Casimicrobium huifangae: one gene and its partners. The protein of the gene in region 1 interacts with the protein of each later gene in a pairwise test. Links are inferred from orthologs where the notes say so. Each region holds a gene or a part of one and is shown in the gene's direction. Other genes may lie near its edges.

Evidence for each region.
Region 2: the proteins of FKL89_RS09335 (region 1) and FKL89_RS11290 interact in binary tests that used the Escherichia coli proteins (3 or more experiments, as listed by UniProt). The link is inferred for Casimicrobium huifangae from one-to-one orthologs.
Region 3: the proteins of FKL89_RS09335 (region 1) and glnL interact in binary tests that used the Escherichia coli proteins (3 or more experiments, as listed by UniProt). The link is inferred for Casimicrobium huifangae from one-to-one orthologs.

Annotation. Positions count from the first base shown.
Region 1 is NZ_CP041352.1:2,034,406-2,041,363, forward strand. The notes cover bases 2,850-5,758. They hold FKL89_RS09335 (P-II family nitrogen regulator), read left to right. Parts: upstream 2,850-4,089; coding sequence 4,090-4,428; downstream 4,429-5,758. Other genes in these bases: FKL89_RS09325 (AMP-binding protein), read left to right, coding at 2,850-3,514; FKL89_RS09330 (RidA family protein), read left to right, coding at 3,511-3,915; mscL (large conductance mechanosensitive channel protein MscL), read left to right, coding at 4,465-4,890; FKL89_RS09345 (ABC transporter substrate-binding protein), read left to right, coding at 5,205-5,758. In the rest of the region: FKL89_RS09315 (enoyl-CoA hydratase family protein), read left to right, coding at 1-591; FKL89_RS09320 (acyl-CoA dehydrogenase family protein), read left to right, coding at 643-1,836; more of FKL89_RS09325, read left to right, coding at 1,865-2,849; more of FKL89_RS09345, read left to right, coding at 5,759-6,347; FKL89_RS09350 (branched-chain amino acid ABC transporter permease), read left to right, coding at 6,475-6,958. UniProt on the Escherichia coli protein: P-II indirectly controls the transcription of the glutamine synthetase gene (glnA). P-II prevents NR-II-catalyzed conversion of NR-I to NR-I-phosphate, the transcriptional activator of GlnA. When P-II is uridylylated to P-II-UMP, these events are reversed.
Region 2 is NZ_CP041352.1:2,486,303-2,493,444, forward strand. What follows is about bases 1,685-4,777. They hold FKL89_RS11290 ([protein-PII] uridylyltransferase), read left to right. Parts: upstream 1,685-2,004; coding sequence 2,005-4,551; downstream 4,552-4,777. Other genes in these bases: map (type I methionyl aminopeptidase), read left to right, coding at 1,685-1,991; FKL89_RS11295 (peptide deformylase), read right to left, coding at 4,572-4,777. In the rest of the region: dapC (succinyldiaminopimelate transaminase), read left to right, coding at 1-353; dapD (2,3,4,5-tetrahydropyridine-2,6-dicarboxylate N-succinyltransferase), read left to right, coding at 370-1,194; more of map, read left to right, coding at 1,194-1,684; more of FKL89_RS11295, read right to left, coding at 4,778-5,105; FKL89_RS11300 (S-methyl-5'-thioinosine phosphorylase), read right to left, coding at 5,118-5,876; FKL89_RS11305 (PilT/PilU family type 4a pilus ATPase), read left to right, coding at 5,964-7,118.
Region 3 is NZ_CP041352.1:3,427,109-3,433,920, forward strand. Bases 1-2,763 are described here. They hold glnL (nitrogen regulation protein NR(II)), read left to right. Parts: upstream 1-714; coding sequence 715-1,812; downstream 1,813-2,763. Other genes in these bases: FKL89_RS15440 (DUF4124 domain-containing protein), read left to right, coding at 142-660; ntrC (nitrogen regulation protein NR(I)), read left to right, coding at 1,828-2,763. In the rest of the region: more of ntrC, read left to right, coding at 2,764-3,369; FKL89_RS15455 (IPTL-CTERM sorting domain-containing protein), read left to right, coding at 3,586-4,392; FKL89_RS15460 (hypothetical protein), read left to right, coding at 4,493-5,257; FKL89_RS15465 (lysophospholipid acyltransferase family protein), read right to left, coding at 5,316-5,786; FKL89_RS15470 (hypothetical protein), read right to left, coding at 5,761-6,018; FKL89_RS15475 (glycosyltransferase), read left to right, coding at 6,277-6,812.

The DNA of each region.
Region 1 (6,958 bases):
GAGATCATCGGGCCATTGACGAAGATGTCGATGCCCGAACTGCTCGCGTTCACACGCATGACCGGTGATCTGGTGCGAGCGATTCGCCAGTGCCCGCAGCCGGTGATCGCAGCGATCGACGGCATCTGCGCCGGGGCCGGTGCCATGGTCGCGCTGGCCAGCGATTTTCGTTTGGGCACGCCGAGTGCCAAGACAGCCTTCCTGTTCACTCGCGTCGGACTTGCGGGCGCCGATATGGGGGCGTGCGCGCTGCTGCCGCGCATGATCGGGCAGGGGCGGGCCTCGGAGCTGTTGTTCACCGGCCGCGCCATGACGGCAGACGAGGGGATGGCTTGGGGCTTCTTCAATGCTTTGCATACCTCAGATGCGCTGACTGGCGCCGCACAGTCGCTGGCGGAGTCGCTGGTCAGCGGCCCGACCTTTGCCCACGGCATGACCAAGACCATGCTCAATCAGGAATGGTCGATGACCATCGAGCAGGCGATTGAAGCCGAGGCGCAGGCACAAGCCATCTGCATGCAGACGCAGGACTTTCATCGCGCTTATCACGCCTTTGCGGCGAAGCAGAAGCCGGTGTTTGAGGGGAACTGACTTTTTTGTTCGCTCGCCCCATGTGGGAGAGGGTTAGGGAGAGGGTGCACGATGCGTCCAGACCAGTCTCATTTGTTACTGCCATTCTTCTATGATGTCCATCGCCAGCTCGGTGTGGACGTCGCTGCCTGGGCATCAGCCACCGCACCACGAATCGACGAGAGCGATGACCGGGCGGCTTGTCGGACGTGGGTGAAGGCGCTCGGCGACGCCGGCTTCCTGCGCTGGTGCGTGCCGTCGGCGTACGGTGGTGCACTGGCGGCGCTTGATTCGCGCGCGCTAGTGGTGCTGCGCGAAACGCTCGCCTTTTATTCGCCGCTTGCGGACTTTGCCTTCGCGATGCAGGGCCTCGGCAGCGGCGCAATCACGCTGGCCGGAACGGACGCCCAGAAACAGGGCTATCTCGGTGCGGTCGCCCAAGGCCGGAAAATCGCCGCCTTCGCACTTTCGGAGCCAGGCGCCGGCTCGGATGTCGGCGCGCTCGCGACCACCGCCGTGAAGACAGCTGATGGCTGGGTGCTCAATGGCGAGAAGACCTGGATCAGTAACGGTGGCATCGCGGACTTTTACTGTGTGTTTGCCAAGACCGAGCCGGACGCCGGGACGCGCGGCATCAGCGCGTTCATTGTTGATGCCAGCGCTGCGGGCCTTGACGATAGTCGGCACATTCCGGTGATGGCACCACATCCACTCGCAACGGTCATGTTGCGCGATTGCGTCGTGCCCGATACCGCACTGCTGGGGCCGCTCAACGGCGGCTTCAAGCTGGCGATGCAGACGCTCGACATCTTCCGCGCGTCGGTTGCGGGCGCTGCGCTGGGCTTTGCCCGCCGTGCGCTGGTGGAGGCGACGCAGCACGCACAGCAGCGGCGCATGTTCGGCCACACGCTGGCGGATTTTCAGTTGACCCAGGCGAAGCTCGGTCAGATGGCCGCTGATGTAGATGCCGGTGCCTTGCTGACTTATCGCGCTGCCTGGCTGCGCGACGACGCGGTGCGGCGTGGCAGCAACGCGCGCGTCACCGCCGAGCCCGCGATGGCCAAGATGACAGCCACCGAGAACGCGCAACGGGTGATCGATGCCGCGCTGCAAATGCACGGTGGCCTGGGCGTCATGGTGGGCAGCAAAGTTGAATCGCTGTATCGAGACATTCGCTCGCTGCGCATCTATGAAGGCGCCACCGAGGTGCAGCAGTTGATCATCGGCAAGCATGTGTTGTCGACGCTCAGTGCGGTCGGGCAATAGGGCAATTGGGGCAAAAGGAGAACTGTTGATGACGACGCAGATGGACCGCTTCGTTCACGACCGCATGCCGGCAGTCGCCGACCTGCCGCAGATGCTCTACGAACTGCCCGAGCTGCAATTTCCCGGCAAGCTCAACGCCGTGGTGGAACTGCTTGATCGGCATGTCGCGGGCGGCGACGGCGAGCGAGTGCTGCTGCGCGACGCGCGCGGCGTGCTGACTTACGCGCAGGTGCTTGACCGCGTCAACCAGACGGCACGAGTGCTGATCGAAGATTTCGGTCTGGTCACAGGAAACCGCGTGCTGCTGCGCGGCGGCAACAGCATTGATATGGCGATTGGCTGGCTGGCCACAGTGAAGGCCGGGCTCATCGCCGTAGCGACCATGCCGCTGTTGCGCGCTCGTGAGTTGACAGCGGTGATCCAGAAAGGCGAGATCGGCTTCGCGCTTTGTGCGCGACCGCTAATGGATGAGTTGACCGCGGCGCAACGCGACTGCCCGATGTTGAAGACCATCCTGAGCTTTGATGACCTGAACGCTCGGGCTACTGGCAAAAGCACTGACTGCCCGGCCGCCGAGACCGATGGCGATGATGTCGCGCTGATGGCCTTCACCAGCGGCACCACGGGCACGCCCAAGGCGGCGCTGCACACCCACCGCGACCTGCTGGCTGCCTGCGAGGCCTGGCCACGACACGTGCTCCGTGCTACACCGGGCGACATCGTTGTCGGCTCGCCGCCGCTGGCGTTCACCTTCGGCCTCGGCGGCTTGCTGGTGTTTCCGATGTGGGCAGGCGCCAGTGTGTACTTCGCCGACGGCGCCTACACGCCGGAGTCGATGGTGGAGACCATTCGCAACGTGGGCGCCACCATCTGCTATACGGCGCCGACTTTCTACCGGCGCATGGCTGTGTTCGCGGAACGAACCAGACTGCCCACGCTGCGTATCTGCGTCAGTGCAGGCGAGGCACTGCCCGATGCCACACGGCAACTCTGGAAGCAGGCGAGCGGGATCGAGATGCTCGACGGCATCGGCGCCACCGAGATGTTCCACATCTTCATCTCCAGCCAGCCCGAGGACGTGCGCCGTGGTGCAATTGGCAAGGTCGTTCCCGGCTATCGTGCGCAGGTGGTCGACGAATCGGGGCAACCGCTGCCGCCTGGAGCCGTGGGCAAGCTCGCCGTGATTGGCCCGACCGGTTGTAAGTACCTCGATGAGCCCCGGCAGAAGAAATACGTCGTCAACGGCTGGAACTACCCCGGCGACTCGTTCATGATGGACGCCGACGGCTACTTCTACTATCAGGCCCGCGACGACGACATGATCATCACCGCGGGCTACAACGTGGCTGGCCCCGAGGTGGAGAATTGCCTTGCGCTGCACGAGGCGGTGGCTGAATGCGCAGTCATCGGCAAGGCCGATGAAGAGCGCGGCATGCTGGTCAAGGCCTATGTGGTGCTAAAGGATGTTGCTGCTGCCAGCGATGCCACGCGGGTAGCGCTGCAGGACTTCGTCAAGGCCAATCTCGCCCCTTACAAATACCCGCGCCAGATCGAATTTGTGACATCGCTGCCGCGCACCGAGACGGGCAAACTGCAGCGCCATCGCCTGCGCGAAATGGAACGCAACGCGTTGATCGCATCGGCATCCGCAACGGCACAGGAGGCAAAACAATCATGAAATTCCTGCAACCGCCCGACTGGCTGCCGCCGAAGGGGTACGCCAACGGCATCGCCGCGCGTGGCACGATGATTTTTGTTGGCGGCCAGATTGGCTGGAATGGCCAGCAGCAGTTCGAAACCGACGATTTCATCGCGCAGACCGCGCAGGCGCTGCGCAACATCCTCGCCGTCCTCCAAGCCGGCGGCGCAGGAGCCGAGCACATGGTGCGCATGACCTGGTACATCATTGATCGTGACGAATACGTTGCCCGGCTCAAGGAACTGGGCGCGGTGTACCGCGAGGTCATGGGCCGCAATTTTCCGGCCATGAGCTGCGTCGAGGTCTCTCGTCTGGTCGAGGCGCGAGCCAAGGTGGAAATAGAGGTGACGGCGGTGCTGCCGGACGCCATCAAGGCCTGATCGCCTTAGCTGTCGTTAGGATTTGTCTTTTCTTCAAAGGCTATGCGCCCGACAACGACTGCTTGACGCATACTCTTCGGCGCTTCTGTCGCCCGGCACCCGTCTGGCATACTGCGGGCAGTGTGTTGCGGCGATTTCGTGTCGCAACTGGCGGGTCACGATAGAGGAGCGTGCATGAAAAAGATTGAAGCAATCATCAAACCGTTCAAGCTCGACGAGGTGCGTGAGGGCCTGGCCGAGGCAGGCATTACCGGCCTGACGGTTACTGAGGTCAAGGGCTTCGGGCGTCAACGCGGCCACACCGAGCTGTACCGCGGTGCGGAATACGTGGTGGACTTTCTGCCCAAGACCAAGGTTGAGCTGATCGTGGGTGACCAGGACGTGGAGCGGGTGGTCGAGGCCATCATCAAGGCTGCGCGCACCGGCAAGATCGGCGATGGCAAGATTTTCGTGTCGGCAGTGGAGCAGGTGGTCCGCATCCGCACGGGAGAAACCGGGGATTCCGCTATCTAGCGGGCAACGAGCCAATCACACTGAGGAGAAACTGGCATGTCGATGATGGAAGAGTTCAAAACCTTTGCCCTGAAAGGCAATGTGATGGATCTGGCCGTGGGCGTCATCATTGGCGGCGCCTTTGGCAAGATCGTCGATTCGGCTGTAGGTGATCTGATCATGCCGATCGTCGGCAAAATCTTCGGCGGCCTCGATTTCTCCAGCATGCTGATCGTGCTCGGCGACAACCCGAACAAGCTGACCGCGCTGGCTGATCTCAAGAAAGCTGGCATCGCCACCTTTGCGTACGGCAACTTCATTACCGTGCTGATCAACTTCATTATCCTGGCCTGGATCATCTTCCTGATGGTCAAGGCCATGAACAAGATGAAGAAGGAAGAACCAGCTGCCCCGGCCGCGCCGGCGCCGACACCCGAAGACGTGCTGCTGCTGCGCGAGATCCGCGACAGCCTCAAGAAATAGGGGCTTCGGGCGCGGCGATGCCGCACCCGTGCGACAGTCTGACTGTCGTCCAAAAAGAAAAACCGACCACTTGGTCGGTTTTTCTTTTGCAGGCCGCTAAACTTGGGGCTTGGGTCTGTGGCTGCCTTGCTGCAGACGGGTTTACGCCCTTGGCTACCCGTAAACACGCGTTCAAAATGCGTGAGACGTGGGTTGAGGGTAACAGTGCGTCATATGCATTTTTCTGCAGTTTTCGATGGTTGCAAATCCTCAAAATTGCTTATACTTGATAACTAAATCGCTGGATTGACCCGGAGATTCATAAGGAGGTTCGAATGGTCAAGGTACTTTGCGCTGCGGTAGCGGCCGCGCTCGCTGCATCGGCAGCACACGCACAACTCAAGGTCGGCCTGACGCTGTCGCTGACCGGTCCGGCGGCCTCGCTGGGCATCCCTGAGAAAAACACGGTTGACCTGATGCCGAAGAAGATCGGCGGACTCGACGTCACCTACGTCGTGCTCGACGATGCATCGGACACTACCAAAGCGGTGACCAACACCAAGAAGCTGATCACCGAAGACAAGGTGGACGTGATCGTTGGTTCGACCACCACGCCGAACGCCATGGCGATGATCGACGTCGTTGCTGAGGGTGAAACCCCGAACATTTCGCTTGGCGGCTCGGCGCGCATCGTCGACATCGCCAATCCGAAGACCAGGTGGGTGTTCAAGGTTTCGCAGCATGACTCGCTGATGGCCGACGCTATCGCGGTTCACGCCAAAGCGGCCGGCATCAAGACGATGGGCTTCATTGGCTACAACGACGCCTACGGCGAGGGCTGGCTGGTTGAAATGAAGCGTTCGGCAGAAACGGCCGGTATCAAGCTTGATCCGATCGAGCGCTTTAACCGTACTGATGCCAGCACCACTGGCCAGACGCTCAAACTGATCTCGGCCAAGCCTGATGCCATTCTGATCGTCGGCTCCGGCACGCCGGCTGCCACGCCGCATAAAGAGCTGGTCGCGCGCGGCTACAAGGGCCGTCTGTATCAGACGCACGGCGTCGGCAACTCGGACTTCCTGCGCGTCGTCGGCAAGGACGGCAACGGCGCCTTCCTGCCTGCCGGCCCGATGCTCGCTTATGAGCAACTGCCGGACAGCAACCCGATCAAGAAAGTCGCCAAGGACTACATCACGCAGTACGAAGCCAAGTTCGGTCCGCGCACGACCTTCGGCGGCCACGCCTGGGACTCGTACCTCGTGCTCGACAAGGCGGTTCCGGTCGCGCTCAAGTCTGGCGCCAAGCCTGGCACCAAGGAGTTCCGCGCCGCACTGCGCAATGCGCTGGAGAACACCAAGGAAGTGGTCGGCGTGCACGGCGTGTTCAACATGTCCGCGACCGAACACAACGGCCTCGATAACCGTGGCCGCACGATGTTCATGATCAAGGACGGCAAGTGGGCGCTGGCGACGAAGTAACGTCGGTCTAGCGTCACTGAGGATGGGGCGATCCGGGATACCGGTTCGCCCTTTTTTTGAGGTTCGCCGACCGTCGCGGGCCTTGTCAGAATATCCGTCCCCGTTGCCGACTGCCGAAAGCTGACCGATGGACTTTTCAATTGCTGCGCTGCTTGCCCAGGATGGCCTGACCAATGGCGCCATTTACTGCCTGCTGGCGCTCGCACTGGTGCTGGTATTCGCGGTGACGCGGGTGATCTTTGTGCCGCAGGGTGAGTTCGTCGCCTTCACGGTGCTGACACTGGCGGCGTTCGAGCAGAACAAGCTGCCCGGCACCGTCTGGCTGCTGCTGGCGCTGGGCGTGACGGCCGCCGTGGCGGAGGTGTTGACCTACCGCAGCGATGTGCGGCGCATGCTGCGCGCGATGGCTGGCTCGGCGCTGCCCAGCATGGTCGCTGCAGCGCTGGTGTGGGGCGTGCATGCCATGCAGGCGGGTTTTCTGCTGCAGGTGCTGGCAACGGTGCTGGCAGTCACCGCGATGGGGCCAGCCGTGTATCGGCTGGCGTTCCAGCCGGTGGCGACGGCGCCGGTGCTGACGCTCCTGATCGTTTCGGTCGCGGTTCACTTCGTGC
Region 2 (7,142 bases), 450 kb from region 1 along the record:
CGGCCTACGCGAAGAAATTCCGAGAGCTGACGCCGCTCCTGGCGAAGCACTTGCCAGTGACGATGCCCGAAGCCGCCTTCTATTGGTGGCTGCCGATTCCGGCCAGCTATCACGGTGACGACGAGCGCTTCACCCGCGAGCTGTTTGCTGCAACCGCGATTACCGTCATCCCTGGTTCATACCTGTCACGCTCCGGCGCCGATGGCGTGAACCCTGGCAAGGGCTATATGCGCATCGCGCTGGTGTCCGAATTCGACGAATGTCGCGAAGCCGTGCAGCGGCTCACAGAATTTTTGTCCCGCTCTGCGGCTGCCCCTGCACACACCGGCGCCAGCGAGCAAGTCACCGCCTGATCCGAACGAAGAAACCATGTCAGATACCTTGCAATCCATCATTGATAACGCGTGGGAAAACCGTGCGTCGCTCTCCCCGGCCAATCCGCCCAAAGATGTCGCCGACGCCGTTGAGGCGGTGATCGCCGACCTCAACAAGGGCCGCAAGCGGGTCGCCGAAAAGATCGACGGCGAGTGGGTGACACACCAGTGGCTCAAGAAAGCCGTCTTGCTGTCATTCCGTCTCAAGGACAACGCGATGATCCATGCAGGTGATCTGGCGTTCTACGACAAGGTACAGACCAAGTTTGCGCACATGAGCGCGGAACAGGTTGCGGCGACTGGCGTGCGCGTGGTGCCGCCGGCCGTCGCTCGCCGCGGCAGCTATCTCGCCAGGAACGTGGTGCTGATGCCCTCCTACGTCAACATCGGGGCCTACGTCGACGAAGGCACCATGGTCGATACCTGGGCGACCGTGGGTTCGTGTGCGCAGATCGGCAAAAACGTGCACCTCTCCGGGGGCGTTGGCATCGGTGGCGTACTGGAGCCGATCCAGGCCAATCCAACCATCATCGAGGACAACTGCTTCATCGGCGCCCGCTCGGAAGTGGTCGAAGGCTGCATCGTCGAGGAAAACTCAGTGCTCGGCATGGGCGTCTACATTGGCAAGAGCACCAAGATTTACAACCGTGCCACTGGCGAAATCAGCTATGGCCGCGTGCCGGCGGGCTCGGTCGTGGTTTCGGGCAGCTTGCCCTCCGCTGACGGCAAGTACAACCTGTACTGCGCTGTGATCGTCAAGCAGGTGGATGCGCAAACGCGCTCGAAGACGAGCATCAACGATCTGCTGCGCGGCGACTGATGTCTGTCTCGATCAAAACTCCGGCCGATATTGAAGGCATGCGGCGCGCCGGACGCATGACGGCTGAAATCCTCGACTACATCGGCCCTTTCGTCAAACCTGGCGTAACGACCGATGAGCTCGATGCTCTTTGCCATCGCTTCATGCTCGATGTGCAAAAGGGCATCGCGGCCAACGTCAACTACACGCCCCCGGGCCATACGCCATTTCCGAAGTCGATCTGCACATCAGTCAATCACGTCGTCTGCCACGGTATTCCAGGCGACAAGAAGCTGAAAGATGGCGACATCATCAACATCGACGTCGCGATGATCGTTGATGGCTATTTCGGTGACACCAGCCGCATGTACTACGTCGGCAAGCCGTCAATCGCCGGCAAGCGCCTGACTGAGGCAACCTACGAGGCCATGTGGCGCGGCATTCGCGTGGTCAAGCCCGGCGCCACGCTGGGCGATATCGGCCACGCCATCCAGAGCTTCGTCGAACCGATGGGGTACTCGGTAGTGCGCGAGTTCTGCGGTCATGGCATTGGCAGGAAATATCACGAAGAACCGCAAGTCCTGCACTACGGCAAACCGGGCACCGGCATGCGCCTGCTGCCGGGCATGATGTTCACCATCGAGCCTATGATCAATGCTGGCCGGCCGGGCATCCGCACGTTGGCCGATGGCTGGACAGCGGTCACCGCCGATCACAGCCTGTCAGCACAATGGGAGCACACCATACTCGTTACGGATACCGGCTTTGAGGTGACAACCTTGTCCGCCGGTAGCCCGCCTCCCCCGCCGCTCGCCTGAACGCAGCATCACCTTGACCGCGACGCTCGCCGACCTGCGCCGCACCTATCAGGCGCATCGCAGCCTGATTTTTGACGCACTCGAGTCAGCAGATCAGGTCGACTTTGCCCTGCGAGCCCACGCACTCGCCGTAGATGACGTGCTCATCCAGCAATGGCACAAGCACGGGCTGAACGAGGCGCCAATCACGCTGCTCGCAGTGGGCGGCTACGCCCGCTTTGAGTTGTTCCCGCACTCCGACGTTGACATTCTGCTGTTGCACGATGGCGCCGACGTCCGTGCGCTGGCCGGCATCGAGGGCTTTCTGAGCGAGGCCTGGGACCTTGGCTTTGAAATTGGCCACAGCGTGCGCAGCGTCGACGAATGCATCGCAGAAGCCGAAGCCGATGTCACCGTCGCCACCTCGCTGCTTGAGCGTCGTGCCATTGTCGGTGCGCCCGGCAATCCGCTGGCGCTGGACCAGCGCTGGCAGCAGGCGTTCGATGTCGACCACTTTGTCAAGGCCAAACGCTTCGAACAACAGCAGCGCTATGCGCGATTCGAGGACACAGCCTATAACCTTGAACCCAATATCAAGGAGAGCCCCGGCGGTTTGCGCGACGTGCAGATGGTGTTGTGGCTGTCCCGTGCCATCACCGGCGCCACATCCCTTGAATCCCTGGTATCACAGGGTTTCCTCAACCGTCCCGAGTGTGATGCGCTGAGCACTGCCTATTGCCAGACAAAGTTCCTGCGGGCTCGGCTGCATCTGCTGGCGAAACGGCGCGAGGACCGCCTGGTATTCGAACTGCAGAACACGCTGGCACAAACGCTCGGCATCGAGCCGGCGGGGGGGTTGCGCGCCAGCGAAATGCTGATGAAGCGCTACTACCAGGCGGCCCGTCAGCTCCGGCTGTTCAACGATATCCTCATTGACGCGCTGACCAGCAACCGCAGTGCGCCGACGACCCCGCTGCCGGGAAGCCGATTCGCCGCCTGCGACGGCAAGCTCGATCTCGTAAATCGCGGGGCCAATCTCACTGCGCTGGAGACCCTGCAGGCGTTTCGCCTGCTCTATCAGGATCGCGCCTACACCAGTTTCACGCCCGAACTGCGGCGGGCAATTGTGCGCGCTTCCACGCGTCTGCCCGAGAACGCCTTCGACAATGACGAGTGCCGTTCGCTGTGCGTGAATTTCCTGCGCGGCGGCCATGGTGTCTACCATGCACTGAAGGCAATGAACGAGCTCGGCGTGCTCGGCAAGCTGGTGCCACCGTGGCAACGCATTGTGGGGCAGATGCAGCACGATCTGTTTCACGTCTACACGGTAGACCAGCACATCCTGATGGTGCTGCGCAACATGCGGCGCTTCGCCGATCCTGCGCACTCGCACGAGTACCCGCTGTGCAGCCAGTTGATGCAGGAATTCCCCGAGCGCGAACTACTTTATCTCGCTTGCATCTTCCACGACATCGCCAAGGGACGTGGTGGGGACCACTCCGAATTGGGCATGGCCGATGCGCGCGACTACTGTACGCAGCTCGGACTGGCCGAAGACCAGGTTGAACTGGTCGCCTGGCTGGTCGAACATCATCTGACCATGTCGGCGTTCGCCCAGAAGCGCGACATCGCTGACCCCGCCGTAGTCAACGAATTCGCAGCCCTGGTCGGTACCGAAAAGCGCCTGCTGGCGCTCTACCTGCTGACGGTTGCTGATGTGCGCGGCACCAGTCCGAAGGTCTGGAACAACTGGAAGGCGCGACTGCTGGAGCAACTGTTCCGCTCGGCACGAACGCTGCTCAACGCCTCGGGCGATACGTCGGTATTTGATGTTCTGGCGGACCGGCTGATCGAGGCACGTCGTCTGCTGGCGCTCTACGCGGTTGACGTCACACGGGCAGAAACCTTTTGGCGTAGCCTCGATTCGGTCTATCTGCAGCGGCATAGCGCCGACGAGATCGCGTGGCATGCCCGCAACTTATTCTTCAGGCAGGAGACTGAGAAACCGGTTGTCAGAACCCGCCTGATGCCCTCGGGTGAAGGCCTGCAGATCATGGTCTACCTGCGCGACCGTGCAGGGCTGTTTGCGCGGATCATGAACGTTTTCGCCCGGTTGAACTTTTCAGTGCTCGACGCGCGGGTTCATACCTCCCGCACCGGCTACGCACTGGACACATTCACCGTGGTTAACCCTGGCTCGGCGGACGTTGCCTATCGCGACATTACCCAGCTTCTCGAACATGCGCTGCTGGAAACGCTGGAAACCGAGGCCCCGCTCAGCGCACCGCCACTGGGCAAACCGACGCGCCAGCAGCGGCATTTCCCCATCACGCCGGTGATCGAGATCACGCCTGACGAACAGGCGCAGCGCTTCGTGCTGGAAATCGTCGCCGCCGACCGCACCGGCCTGCTCGCTCGCATCGCAGCAGTGCTTTCCTCGCGCGGCATTTCGATTCAGACGGCACGCATCAATACGCTGGGCGCGCGTGCCGAGGACGTATTTGTTGTCTCTGGCGGTAGGCTGGCCGAGGAATCGACGCGGATCGAACTCGAAACCGAACTGGCTGAAGCAATTTCCTGACTGGCGCCCAGTGGTAACCGCTATGCGACCAGCGCCGGAAACAGCACGTCAGTGAACCCGAAGCGCGTCAGGTCTTCGACGCGTCGAGGATAAAGCACGCCATCGAGATGGTCGCATTCGTGCTGCACGACCCGCGCGTGAAAGCCATCCACCGTACGGTCAATCAATGCACCTGATGCGTCGCGACCGCTGTAACGCAAGCGGTTGAAGCGCGGCACCTCGCCACGCAGGCCGGGTACCGACAGGCAGCCTTCCCAGCCGGTTGTCCGTTCGTCGCTCAATGGCTCCAGAATCGGGTTGCACAGCACCGTGAACGGGATTTCCGGCGCCTCCGGGTAACGCGGATTCGGACCGGTACCACCAAAAATCACTACGCGCAGATCAACACCGATCTGGGGTGCAGCGATACCGGCGCCGCTCGCTGCACGCATGGTGTCGAGCAAATCGTCAATCAACGCCAGCAAGTCCGGGCTGCCGAACATGGCTTCCGGCACCGCCAGGGCGACACGCAGCAAACGCGGGTCGCCCATCCGCAAAATTTCCCGCACTGCCATCGGCTTCTTCGCTCAGCCCGAGCTGCGGCCGTGATACGCCACCGCAAGCTGCTCAATGATTTGCTGCACGCGACCGATCGCGAGGTCAAGCGTAGCGTCGATGTTTGCGTGCGAAATGGCGCGCATACTGTCACCACACCCGGCAGCCCAGTTGGACACCGCGCACAGATGGGCGTAACGAAGCGAAAGCTCGCGCGCCAGGGCGGCTTCAGGCATGCCAGTCATGCCGACCAGCGTCGCGCCATCGCGCTGCATGCGCGCGATCTCGGCAGCGGTTTCCAGTCGCGGGCCTTGTGTGGCTGCGTAGACGCCACTTGCCACCACCGCGACTGCCGACGCGCCGGCAGCGGCCAGCACCTGGTCTCGCAGTTCATCGCTGTAGGGGCGGGTGAAGTCAACGTGAGTCACCTTGCGGTCGCTGCCATCGCAATAGGTGTGCTCGCGACCATAGGTGTAATCAATGATCTGCTCGGGTACCGCAATGACCCCGGGGCCAACGTTCTGCGCCATGCCTCCGACGGCTGCGACGGCCACGATATCGGTCGCGCCGGATTCACGCAGAGCCCAGATGTTGGCGCGGTAATTGACGCGATGCGGCGCCAGAACGTGACCGGGCCCGTGTCGCGGCAAAAAAAGTACTGGCGCACCGCCGATCTCGCCGACCACCAGCGGCCCCGAGGGATCGCCATAGGGCGTGCGCACAATCTGGCGGCGGACGACATTCATGCGTCCCAGTCCTGCCAGTCCACTGCCACCAATTACCGCCAGCATAAATACGTTCGCTTGAGAGCCATGGGTTAAACCGGTATTCTCGCAGTATTGTCACTCGCGCCGACGGGCGCTCAGGTCCTCACCAGCATGTACCTCACCCGATTGCTGCAATTGATGTCGGAGCGCGAAGCCTCTGACTTGTTCATCTCCGCCGGGGCGCCGATTCACCTGAAGATCAACAACGATACGTTGCCTGTCAGTACGCAGATCATTGATGCGGCGACGGCAAAGAAGATCGCGTACGAGGTGATGAATGAGGAGGAAATTGCCCGCTTCGAGCGCGACTGGGAAATGAACCTCTCGCATATCGAGCCGGAGTTCGGCAATTTCCGCGTCAATATCCTGAAGCAGCGCGGCAGCGTTTCGATGGTGGTGCGTTACATCCGCAGCAACATTCCGTCGTTTGCATCGCTGAATCTGCCACCCGTGCTGCTCGACCTCGCGCTTGAAAAGCGCGGCCTGATTCTGATGGTGGGCTCGACCGGTTCCGGCAAATCGACGTCGCTGTCGGCGATGATCGATCATCGCAATTCCAGCACCACCGGGCACATCCTCACCGTCGAAGACCCGATCGAATACCTGTTGCGTCACAAGCGCTGCGTCGTCAACCAGCGCGAGGTGGGCCACGACACCAGAAGCTACGAGAACGCGCTCGCCAACGCGTTGCGCGAAGCCCCCGATCTGCTGCTGATCGGCGAGGTACGTGATCGCGCAACCATGCAGCACGCCCTGACCCATGCGCTGACCGGTAACCTCTGCCTCACGACGCTGCACGCCACCAACAGCTACCACGCCCTGTCGCGCATCATCAACATGTACCCGCAAGATGCGCGCTCGGGCCTGCTGGCCGACCTCTCCTACGGTCTCAAGGCGATCATCGGCCAGCGTCTGGTGAAAACCAAGAACGGCAGCCTGCAGCCGGCCGTTGAAGTGCTGATCAACACCAAACTGGTCGCCGAGTTCATTGCCGCTGGCGAAATGCACAAGATCAAGGAGGCGATGGAACAGAGCCTCACGCCAGGCTCCTGCACCTTCGAGCAGGCGCTGGCCAAGCTTTACCTTGCCGGCACCATCGACTACGAACAGGCGCTGTCGGCGTCCGATTCACCGACCAATCTTGCCTGGCTCATCAATCAGTCGCAGCAGCACGCGCAGGCGAGCGGCAGCCGCGCGCGTGGGCAACCCTCTGCCAACTTCGATGAATTTGATCTCGCCGGGCGGCAGCCTGAGGCGGCCCGCTGACTCCTGCGATGATTGACATCAACC
Region 3 (6,812 bases), 1.4 Mb from region 1 along the record:
CTGGAGCAAGTGCACCAGCAGCGAGTCAGGGTGGAACCGATGCGGTACTGCCCACTCCAAAATAGGCAGGGAAACCTGCCTTTTTTATTGTTGTTTCCGCAAAATTTGCGCTAAGTGTCTGTTTTGACTAAACTTTCCGCCATGTTCTCCGTTAAAAGTTCCGCCGTCGCGAGACTTGTAGCCATCAGCCTGGCACTAGCTGCTGGTCTGGCGCAGGCGGAAATCTACAAATACGTGGACCCGGTCACCGGCACGGTGGAGTACACCAACCAGCCCAAAAAGGGTGCGGTGCGCATGAGCACCGGCGATACGCTTTCCGAAATTCCAACCGGCAACAAACCCAACCGGGGTGGGGCCGTCAAGGTTTCGACCTCGGCCAATGCGAGTGCCGGGACTGCGGCGGCAGCGGTTGATTCCAGCACGCAAAAGACGCGCGACGGTACGCGACGACAGGTCCTTGCTGACGAACTGGCGTCGGAAGAAAAACTGCTGAACGAAGCGCGGGTGTCCTACAACAACGGCAAACCCTTGCCACTGGCCGATGAAGGCCTCGGTTCGCCGAAGTACATCGATCGCGTCAAGCAGATCGAACAGACCATGCGCCATCATGAGCGCAACGTCGCCTCGCTGAAGCAGGAATTGTCGAACCTCAAGCTGTAGCAGCGCGGCTGCACTGCTTCGACAGGCTGGCCCCCTTCTTGCTAAAACGGGGCCATGACGGATACGGCCGGACTCGATCTCATCTCCACTGCGGTGCTGCTGCTCAAGCGCGACCACAGGATCGTCTACGCCAACCCCGCTGCTGAAAACCTGTTTGCGCAATCGCGCCGGCAACTGGTTGGTGCCCGCATTGGTGACGTCCTCCGCGACGCTGACCGCCTGGCGCCCGCCCTCGAACTCGCGCTCACCCATCGCGCCAGCTACACCGAGCAGGAACTTGAACTGCACCTCGCCAGCAAGGCCGCCGGCTCGAATGGCGCCTCGCGCCTGCTGGTCAACTGCACTGCCAGCTTCCTCGACAGCGTGGCGCCCGACGAGCCGCAACTGATCGTCGAGTTCCGCCACATCGACCAGCAGCTGAAAATCGCGCGCGAGGCCAAGATCGCCGAGCAAAATCAGGCCAACCGCGAGCTGGTGCGCAATTTGGCCCACGAAATCAAGAACCCGCTCGGCGGCATTCGTGGCGCTGCGCAGTTGCTCGAAGGCGAGTTGAATGAACCGCAACTGGTGGAGTACACCCAGGTCATCATCGCCGAGGCTGATCGCCTGCAGAATCTGGTCAACCGCCTGCTGACGCCGCACAAGCTGCCGCGTTACGTGCGCACCGACATCCACGTACTGCTTGACCGCGTACTGCAACTGCTGAAGAACGAATTCGGCAGCACGCACGTGATCGAGCCGGATTTCGACGTCAGCCTCCCCGAAGTTGAGTGTGACGCCGAGCAGATCACGCAGGTGCTGCTCAACATCGCCCGCAACGCGTGCCAGTCCACAGCCACTGTCAAGGCACCGCACGTCACCCTGCGTTCGCGTGTCGCCCGCCAGGTGGTGCTGGCCAAGCGACGTTACCGCATGGCGCTGGAAGTCTCGGTTATCGACAACGGCACCGGCATTCCGCTCGACATCCGCGATCGCATTTTTTATCCGCTGTTCACCACGCGCACCGACGGCACCGGCTCCGGTCTCGGCCTGTCGATTGCGCAAACCTTTGTCGCCCAACACTATGGCGCCATCGAGGTGGACAGCGAACCGGGACACACCGAGTTCCGGGTCATCCTGCCCTTCGACCACCCGTCGGAAGCAGACAAGTAGCAGAGAGAGCAAGACATGAAAAACGTGTGGATCGTTGACGACGATCGTTCCATCCGCTGGGTGCTGGAAAAAGCGCTGTCGCGTGAGGGGTTGCCGTGGCGCAGCTTCGAGAACGCGATTGATGTGCAGAACGCGCTGGAGAACGAGACACCCGCCGTGCTGGTCAGCGACGTGCGCATGCCTGGCGAATCCGGTCTCTCGCTGCTGAAGAAGATCAAGGCCGCGCATCCCCAGGTGCCGGTGATCGTGATGACGGCGTTCTCCGATCTCGATACGGCTGTACAGGCGTTTCAGGGCGGTGCCTTCGAGTATCTGCCGAAGCCCTTCGACGTTGAGCAGGCGCTGGACCTGATTCGCCGCGCGGCCGCCGTCACCGAGACGGCACCGAGCAGCGAGGAACGTACAGCGGGCGAGCGTGAAATGCTCGGCAAGGCCGCCGCGATGCAGGATGTCTTCCGCGCCATTGGCCGGCTGTCGCAGTCGCACGTGACCGTGCTGATCACCGGCGAGTCCGGCACCGGCAAGGAGCTGGTTGCCCGCGCGCTGCACGAGCACAGTCCGCGCAAAGGCAAGCCCTTCATCGCCATCAACACTGCAGCGATCCCGAAGGATCTGCTCGAAAGCGAACTCTTCGGGCACGAGCGCGGCTCGTTCACCGGCGCTGCGGCCACGCGGCAGGGCCGCTTCCAGCAGGCCGAGGGCGGCACCCTGTTCCTCGACGAGATCGGCGACATGCCGGCCGACCTGCAGGTGCGTCTGCTGCGCGTGCTGCAGGACGGCGAGTACTACCGCGTTGGTGGCCAGGCGCCGATGAAGTCAAACGTACGCATCATCGCGGCCACCCACCAGAACCTTGACGAGCGCGTGCGGCAAGGCATGTTCCGCGAAGACCTGTTGCATCGCCTCAACGTCGTGCGACTGCGTCTGCCGCCGCTGCGTGAGCGGCGCGAGGATGTGCCGCTGCTGATGAAGCACTTCCTGTCGAAGAGCGCGCAGACGCTGGGCGGCGAGGCAAAGGTGTTGACCGCAGCCGCGATGCAGGTGCTGCAGAACTTCAGCTTCCCCGGCAACGTGCGCCAGCTCGAAAACATCTGCCACTGGATCACGGTGATGGCACCTGGCAGCCAGGTGGATGTCGCCGATCTGCCGCCCGAAGTGCGCGGTGCGGCTGCCGGCAGCACGACAGCGGAAGCGGTCGCCGCCCCCGCCACTGCGGTGCCGCAGGATCGACCGGCGACCGTTCCCGCTGTCATGACAGAAGCCACCGGCGTGACGCCGGGCGCAACCGTTGCGTTCAATGGCAACCATCACGCGTCGGGCTCACCCGCCGTCAGTGGCGACTGGCAACAGGCGCTGGCTGCGGCGCTGGCTGCCGCCATTCAGCACGGCGAACAGGCACCCGGCGAACGCCTCACCCGCGAGTTCGAGACCACCATGATCCGCTCCGCGTTGACGCAGACCAAAGGGCGCCGCATCGAGGCCAGCGAGTGGCTCGGCTGGGGTCGAAACACGCTGACCCGCAAGATTCACGAGTATGGGTTGGATGACGATGTTTGAGTCACCCGCGACGCGTCTGGGCGGCGGCTTCCCCCACGGCCGTCCGTCCCTGGGCTGACGCGCAACCGCACCGGCCGACAACGCTAGGCGAACCGCAGCCGGAGCGTCGCGGGCTGCATCGATGGAAACCGGACGCTCGCCAAGGTTTTCCGACGCCGGTCTGCTATGCTTGCTTGGCAAAATTTTGTCAATATCAATATCAACGTAAGGGGGCATATGAACAAGATTGCACGCGTAGTCCTTTGCGCATCCGTGGCCGCCATGGCTTTTCCAGCTGCCGCCATCTTCCAGAACGGCGGCTTCGAGAGCGGCAATTTCTCCGGCTGGACCACCGGGTCGGGCGTCAACAACGGGCTCACCGGGTCACAGCCGTTTACGGGCAGCAGCCTCAACATCGGCGCTGGCGGCGCTTTTCGTGGCGCCGTGGTGACTGCGGGTCCTGATCTCAAGGGGGCGCCGCTGGCGCTGCCGTACGCCGGCACCGCCACCGCGCGCGTCAACAACACCGCGACCGGCGGCATTGCCAATTTCATCAGCCAGGCCGACACCATCACGAACGCTGACCGCGACAGCAGCGACAACAAATTGCACGTCCGGTTCTCGTATGCCGTGGTGCTCAACGATGGCGGGCACGCCCCCAACGGTCAGCCGTTCTTCTACCTGCGCGTGCGAAACGTGACGAAGAACACCACGCTGTACGAGGATTTCTCGTTCGCTGCACAAACGGGTACGCAGTTTCAACCGGTGCCGAGCCAAAGCGGATGGAGTTATCTGCCGTGGAAAGCGGCTGACGTGATCGTGCCCGATGCCGATCTGGGCGATTCGATCGAGGTTTACCTGTTGGCTTCGGATTGCGAGCCCTCCGCACACGCGGGCTACGCTTATCTCGATGGCTTCGGTTCTTCCGTCGTCACACCAGGCGCAACGGCGGCAACGCCTGTTCCCACGACGAACGAATACACCCTCGGCGCATTGGGCTTGCTGCTGCTGGGCGGTGCATGGTGGTCGCGCCGTCGCGCCTGACCGGCCGCAACCGTCTCCGTGCCTATGATCACCGCCGCGCAGGCGGTGATTTTTTTCGGCCTCCGCAAATCGACACCCGCCCGCCGACGCAGCCATGCCGATGATCACACGCACTGGAATCCTCGTCGCACTCGGCGCTATCGCCCTCAGCGCCGCGCTCGCACCCAGCGCGCTTCGCGCATGGCAGCAACATCGCGAAGTGCAGCGGCTGGAGGCGGCGCGCGCCGCGCTGGCCAACGAAACAGCAGCGCAAAAAGCCGCACTGGCCGAACGGCGCGATGCGGTACTGGCCGAGCTTCGCGCGCTGCAGGGCGCGGGCAAGCACGACGAGGTCATGCGCCTCGCGTCGCGCTATCGTCTGGCGGACGACGCCGACATTCAGTCGATCTTCCGGCTGTCGGCGGCCGCCGTGTCACAACGACAAACGCTGGAGCGCATGCGCGCCCTGGCGGCGACGCAATGCTCCGCCGACGCCGCGATCGCCGCCGTCCAGGCGCTCGATGCCGCGCCGGCGCCAGCCCCCTCGGCTACGGCCGCAACCTGGTCGGCCACGGCGCTGCCGCTGCGCGATTCGCTGGGGGCCATTCGCGCGCAGATTCGACGCGCCCTCGAAACGCCACGCCACGAAGGCGAAGGCGAACACGCGCCCCACGGCGAACACGCGCCGCGCCTGCACCCGTTCGTCATCCAGTCACTGTTGAACGAGCAAGAGACCGGCGTCGTGCCAGCGTGCGTCTGGCGCGTAGCGCGTCAAGCCAACGCCACCGCACCGACGCCAACCAATGCCTGGACAATCTGGCTGGCACCGTCCGCGAACGAGCGCACGCTCGACTTCGGCGTGCTCGCGGCACCCAAGCCCCCCTGACGCGCAGCCCAGCGCAAACGCACTGGCGAAAGCGCCGCACTCCCAGTACGACGGTCAGTCACGAAACCACCACACCCCCGCCTTCTCGGTCACGCAGCCACGGCCTCGATGTCGCGGTAGTAGCGTTCGATGGCGGCGAGGTCGGTCGTGGCCTCGCCGCAGTGCATGAGAGAGGTATCAACGACGATGCGCCGACGCGCAAAGTCGAAGGTGCCGAGCGCGACACAGTATAGAAGCTCAACCGCATGTGCACTGCATGGCTGCGCGTGCCCTCGGGTGCCAGCGCAAAGCGCATGCGCGGCCCGGTGGCAAAGCGCGCTGCCATCTGGCCGACGAAGCCGGTGGACGCCTCGCGGTTGACCGGGAAGTCCCAGTTGCTGGTGTGCGGATAGACGATGATGACGCACTTGTCCGGCATCGGCACCGCGATCTCCAGGCGCCAGCCGCGCTGCCGTAACCAACAGGCGGTCAGGCGCGCCACTTGTGGCGGTGCGCGATTGACGTCACGACTTACTGGAAGGGTAGACACCAACATCACCCCGACCACATAGCTGTTCGGCGCCGAATTTTCGCTTGCTCACCGAGCCGTCGGGTGCTGCGACACGCATCACCGCCATCGCATGCGGGAACTCCGCTGCCCAGCGCAGCATATTGCCCGAATGCGATTGGAGTGCAACGCTAGCGGGCGCGGCTGCCTCCGCCAGCGTCGAGCACGCCAGCAACGCTGCCACCACTGCCAGTGCGACAGATGTTCTTTTCATGTTGATCTCCTCCGGTATGGATGGGTATAGCACGACAACCAATGACAATCAGTGTGGTGATTAGGTCGCCCGTCGAATAGTGCTTTGCCGAAGTTTTTGGGCCGCATGATCGGTCGCCCCACGAACAGATGGCTATCTGCCGCGACATTGACGTGGCCCCCAATTCGCGCTGTTTCATCAGACTTTCGAGCCGGATATTGATCGTGCCGACTACATGCAGTCGAGGCGAAATTCAAGTGTGTACAGCACAATACGGGAATGATTTCCGTCTTGGTTCCCGTCCACCGCCTCCCTCTCGCATGGTTTAACCAGTGCCTCGCATCGATTGAGTACGATCTTGCCCTGCTCGAGAATGCGCATCCAGACCAACCGCCGGCGGAGATAGTTATCGTCAATGACGGCAGCGATCAGACGGACCTTCTCAACTACCTCGAAGGGCGATCAAAGCAGCCGCGCTACCGTGTCGTGCACTCAGCGTCCAATGTAGGCATCCCGGCGGCGCTCAACCTTGGCATTGAGGCTTGCCGCCACGAATTGATTGCCCGCGTCGATTCGGACGACATCACGCTGCCGGGCCGCTTCCTTGCGCAGTGGGAACTGATGCAGACGACGCCGTCGATTGATGTGCTCGGCACGGCGTTGAACTACTACATGCAACAACCAGGCGGTGCCTGGGCCGCAGGACAGCTGGTGCGACACCCGGACGTGATCACGCGCGAGATTGGGCTGCGCAGCCGCTGGTTCATGAACCACGGTACGGTGATGTATCGCAAGTCCGTGCTGACCGCGGTCGG